DNA from 2 places in the Streptomyces sp. NPDC051452 genome. Region 2 is predicted to be linked to the other one. Evidence: predicted binding sites of a transcription regulator. Region 2 holds the regulator's gene; the other holds the start of a gene.
What was found. The regulator HrcA, encoded in region 2, represses chaperone genes, less so after heat shock. The targets are predictions, from matches to a motif close to TTNGCACTCNGNNNNNCNGAGTGCNAA.

Region 1 (2,450 bases), on a different contig from region 2:
CAGACCGAAGGTGTTGGACTCCTCGACGGTGATGACACCGTCCTTGCCGACCTTGTCCATCGCCTCGGCGATCAGCTCGCCGACCTGCTGGTCCTGGGCGGACAGCGCGGCCACGGCGGCGATGTCGGACTTCTCGTCGATCGGGCGGGCCGTGGCGAGCAGCTCCTCGCAGACGGCCTTGACGGCGGCGTCGATGCCCTTCTTCAGGGCGGCCGGGGAGGCGCCGGCGGCGACGTTGCGCAGGCCCTCGCGGACCAGCGCCTGGGCCAGCACGGTGGCGGTGGTGGTGCCGTCACCAGCGATGTCGTTGGTCTTGGTGGCCACCTCCTTCACCAGCTGGGCGCCGAGGTTCTCGAACGGGTCCTCGATCTCGACCTCGCGGGCGATCGTGACACCGTCGTTGGTGATGGTCGGGGCGCCGAACTTCTTGTCGATGACGACGTTGCGGCCGCGGGGGCCGATCGTCACCTTCACCGTGTCGGCCAGCTTGTTGACGCCGCGCTCGAGGGCGCGACGGGCGTCCTCGTCGAACTTCAGGATCTTCGCCATGACAGCGGGAGCCCTCTCGGGAATGTAGGGGTAAAAAGACACTGCGCCCCGGACGCCCGGCTTCTTTAACGGTCGCGGGGGGCCAGGGGCGCAGCTTCAGAGCAAAGGTCTGCTCGAGGTGGTGGCTACTTCTCGATGATCGCGAGCACGTCGCGAGCCGAGAGGACGAGGTACTCGTCGCCGTTGTACTTCACCTCGGTGCCGCCGTACTTGCTGTACAGGACGACGTCGCCGACCTTGACGTCGAGCGGAAGACGCTCGCCGTTCTCGAACCGGCCCGGGCCCACGGCGAGGACGGCACCCTCCTGGGGCTTCTCCTTCGCAGTGTCCGGGATGACCAGGCCAGAGGCCGTGGTCTGCTCGGCGTCCAGCGGCTGGACCACGATGCGGTCCTCGAGCGGCTTGATGGCAACCTTGGAGCTGGCGGTCGTCACGATCCGACCTCCCCCTTCGGAGATCTCACGGGGTTAACTGTCTGAGGTGGCGACCAGGTGGATCCGTCGTCGCGGGTGCCGGACCTGCCCGTCGCGTAGTTGGCACTCTCGACTGCCGAGTGCCAGAGCCGAGACTATGACTGCGATTAGCACTCGGTCAAGCGGAGTGCCAATGTCGTGCCGCGCGTCGGCCGGTTCCGGCCCGGTGCGGGCAGGCGCGGAGCGGTGCCGCGGGGGCCGGATCGCCCGCGCCGGTCCTACAGATAGTCCTCGAGCCGCCCGACCGTCAGCCCCCGGCGCTGCGCCCCGCGCAGGACCCCGGCCGTGCGTTCCCGCAGGTTCGGGCCGGTGGACTCGTCCGGGCCGACCAGGACGATGTCGCCGGGGGCGAGGTGGTGGTCGCCGCGGCTGAAGACGAGGTCGGCCGGGGTCATCGCGGCGCGCCACAGGACGACCGCGGAGATGCCGCAGCGGGCCGCCGCGCGCAGGGTGGTGGCGTCGTAGGCGCCGTAGGGCGGGCGGAAGAGGCGCGGGCGGACGCCCAGCCGGGAGGCGAGTCGGTCCTGCTGGCCGCAGATCTCCGCGCGCTGCCCGGCGTAGGGCTGCCCGGCGAGCGCGCGGTGGTCGAGGGTGTGGTTCTCGATGCCGGCGCCGAGTCCGTGCAGCCGGGCGAAGTGGCCGTAGCCGGGGCCGACGACGCTGTCGGTGAGGAACATGCTGACCGGCAGCCGCAGTTCGCGGACCATGTCGACGAAGCGGGGATCGCGCTCCGCGCCGTCGTCGTAGGTGAGGAAGACGACCGGGTCGCGGGTGGGGACGTGGTCCAGGACGCGGGGCAGGTGGTGGGCCGTCCCGTCCGGGGTGAGGCCGAGGGGCCGGGCGGCCGGGCGGGGCGGGCGGGGCAGGGGCTCGGTCAGGCCCCAGTGGCGGTAGTTGCGGTCGGGTGCGGGGCCGTGCGGGCGCACCCCTTCGGCCGCCTTCTTGCCGAGGCGTTCGATGGGGTCGACGGACTGGGCGCAGCCCGCTAGGAGGAGGGCCGCTGCGAGCGCCGCGGCCAGGCCCCGCGCCCGCGTCACAGGTAGTCCTCCAGGCGGGCCACGGCGTAGCCCTCGCGCGTGACCTTGTCCAGGAAGCGGCGCATGTCGTCGACCATCGTGCCGTCCCACTCGTCCCGGCCGCGGAAGTGGGTGAGGACGATGTCGCCGCGCCGCAGCTTCTGGTCGTCCTCGCGGTACTCCCAGTGGTCGACGTAGACCTCCTCGTTCCAGATCGGCGCGTACCGGATGCCGCAGGACTTGGCGGCGACCAGGGTGTCCTGGTTGTAGTTGCCGTAGGGCGGCCGGAAGACGGTCGGCGCCTTGCCGAACTGCTTCCTCATGATGTCCTGCATGCCGCAGATCTCGGTTTTCTGCTCCTCGTAGGACAGACCGGGCAGATAGGGGTGGTGCAGCGTGTGGTTGTTGAGGG
Region 2 (2,450 bases):
GTCGCCGCAGAAGACCACCTCCGGGCCGCCCGAGGCCGCACCGGGGACCAGGACCGCCAGATCGTGCGCGGTGTGCCCGGGCCCCACGTTGGCCAGCAGCACCCGGCGGCCCCCGCCCAGGTCGAGGGTCGACTCGCCGGAGACCGGATGCCGGGGCACGACCAGCGCGTCCACCGCCTCGTCCGCGTCGGCGGCCGGGAGACCGTTGCCGATCGCGTCCGCGCGCAGCCCCGCGCGCCCGGAGGTGAACACCGCGTCGGCGCCCACCGCCGCGTGGATCCGCGCCCCGGCGAACACGGCCGCCCCGAAGACGTGGTCGAAGTGGGGGTGGGTGAGAGCGAGATGGGTCACACGGCCGCCGGACAGCTCCTGGGCCGCGGACCGCAGCCGCGCCCCCTCGGCCAGGCTCGAACCGGCGTCGACCATCAGCGCCGTACCCGCGCCGACGACCAGCCCCACCGTGCAGTCCCAGCCCGGCAGCCGGCACCGCCCCACACCGGCGGCCAGCCGCTCCCACCCCAGCTCTTCCCAAGTCACCCTCATACCGGGACGCTAACGTCACGACCGGTACGGACGGCACCGACCTTGCCCCGGGTGCACCCGACGGCCGTACACTGGGCCGGGGAATGCTGGCACTCGCATGGGAAGAGTGCCAGGAGGACACCCGAGGGGACGAGGGGACGACGTGCTGGAGGTGTGCGCGGATGCTGAGTGAACGCAGGCTGCAGGTCCTGCGCGCCATCGTCCAGGACTACGTGGGCACCGAGGAGCCGGTGGGTTCCAAGGCGCTCACCGAACGGCACAGCCTCGGTGTCTCCCCGGCGACCGTCCGCAACGACATGGCCGCCCTGGAGGACGAGGGGTACATCGCCCAGCCGCACACCAGTGCCGGGCGCATCCCCACCGACAAGGGCTACCGGCTGTTCGTCGACAAGCTCGCGGGCGTCAAGCCGATGACCGCGCCCGAGCGGCGGGCGATCCAGAACTTCCTGGAGGGCGCCGTCGACCTCGACGACGTCGTGGCGCGGACGGTGCGGCTGCTCGCGCAGCTGACCCGTCAGGTCGCCGTCGTGCAGTACCCGTCGCTGACCCGGTCCACCGTCCGGCACGTGGAGCTGCTCTCGCTGGCTCCCGCGCGCCTGATGCTCGTGCTGATCACGGACACCGGCCGGGTCGAGCAGCGGATGGTCGACTGCCCGGCGCCGTTCGGCGAGTCCTCGCTGGCGGATCTGCGGGCGCGGCTGAACAGCCGGGTCGCCGGCCGCCGGTTCGCGGACGTGCCGAAGCTGGTCGAGGACCTGCCGGATGCCTTCGAGGCCGAGGACCGGGGTACGGTCTCCACCGTGCTCTCCACCCTGCTGGAGACACTGGTCGAGGAGAACGAGGAGCGGCTGATGATCGGCGGTACCGCCAATCTCACCCGCTTCGGGCATGACTTTCCTCTCACGATCCGGCCCGTCCTGGAGGCACTGGAGGAGCAGGTCGTGCTCCTCAAGCTGCTGGGCGAGGCGAAGGATCCGGGTGTGACCGTGCGCATCGGGCACGAGAACGCCCACGAAGGACTCAACTCCACGTCCGTCGTGTCGGTCGGCTACGGTTCGGGCGGCGAGGCGGTTGCCAAGCTCGGCGTGGTCGGACCGACCCGCATGGACTACCCGGGAACGATGGGAGCGGTACGCGCAGTGGCACGGTACGTCGGACAGATCCTGGCGGAGTCGTAAGTGGCCACGGACTACTACGCCGTTCTCGGCGTGCGCCGCGACGCGTCGCAGGATGAGATCAAGAAGGCGTTCCGTCGGCTCGCGCGCGAGCTGCACCCGGACGTCAACCCCGATCCGAAGACCCAGGAGCGGTTCAAGGAGATCAACGCCGCTTACGAGGTGCTGTCGGACCCGCAGAAGAAGCAGGTCTACGACCTCGGCGGCGACCCGCTCTCGCAGTCCGGCGGTGCCGGCGCGGGCGGCTTCGGCGCCGGTGGCTTCGGCAACTTCTCCGACATCATGGACGCGTTCTTCGGTACGGCGTCGCAGCGCGGGCCGCGCTCGCGCACCCGGCGCGGCCAGGACGCGATGATCCGCATCGAGATCCAGCTGGACGAGGCGGCCTTCGGGACGACCAAGGACATCCAGGTCGACACCGCGATCGTCTGCAACACCTGCAACGGCGAGGGCGCGGCGCCCGGCACCACGGCCCAGACCTGTGACATGTGCCGCGGCCGCGGTGAGGTCTCCCAGGTCACCCGGTCCTTCCTGGGCCAGGTCATGACCTCGCGCCCCTGCCCCCAGTGCCAGGGCTTCGGCACGGTCGTGCCGACCCCGTGCCCGGAGTGCGCGGGCGACGGCCGGGTCCGCTCCCGTCGCACGCTGACCGTCAAGATCCCGGCCGGCGTCGACAACGGCACCCGGATCCAGCTCGCCGGCGAGGGCGAGGTCGGTCCGGGCGGCGGACCG

Region 1: the regulator HrcA is predicted to act here: its motif matches at 1,130-1,156, upstream of groES (co-chaperone GroES).

The regions. Positions count from the first base shown of each region.
Region 1 is NZ_JBITEB010000014.1:203,961-206,410, forward strand. It holds gene groL (chaperonin GroEL) at 1-549, opposite strand, end outside; gene groES (co-chaperone GroES) at 675-983, opposite strand; gene ACIBA9_RS28405 (polysaccharide deacetylase family protein) at 1,241-2,059, opposite strand; gene ACIBA9_RS28410 (polysaccharide deacetylase family protein) at 2,056-2,450, opposite strand, start outside.
Region 2 is NZ_JBITEB010000012.1:234,663-237,112, reverse strand. It holds gene ACIBA9_RS26555 (MBL fold metallo-hydrolase) at 1-543, opposite strand, end outside; gene hrcA (heat-inducible transcriptional repressor HrcA) at 705-1,721, shown strand; gene dnaJ (molecular chaperone DnaJ) at 1,722-2,450, shown strand, end outside.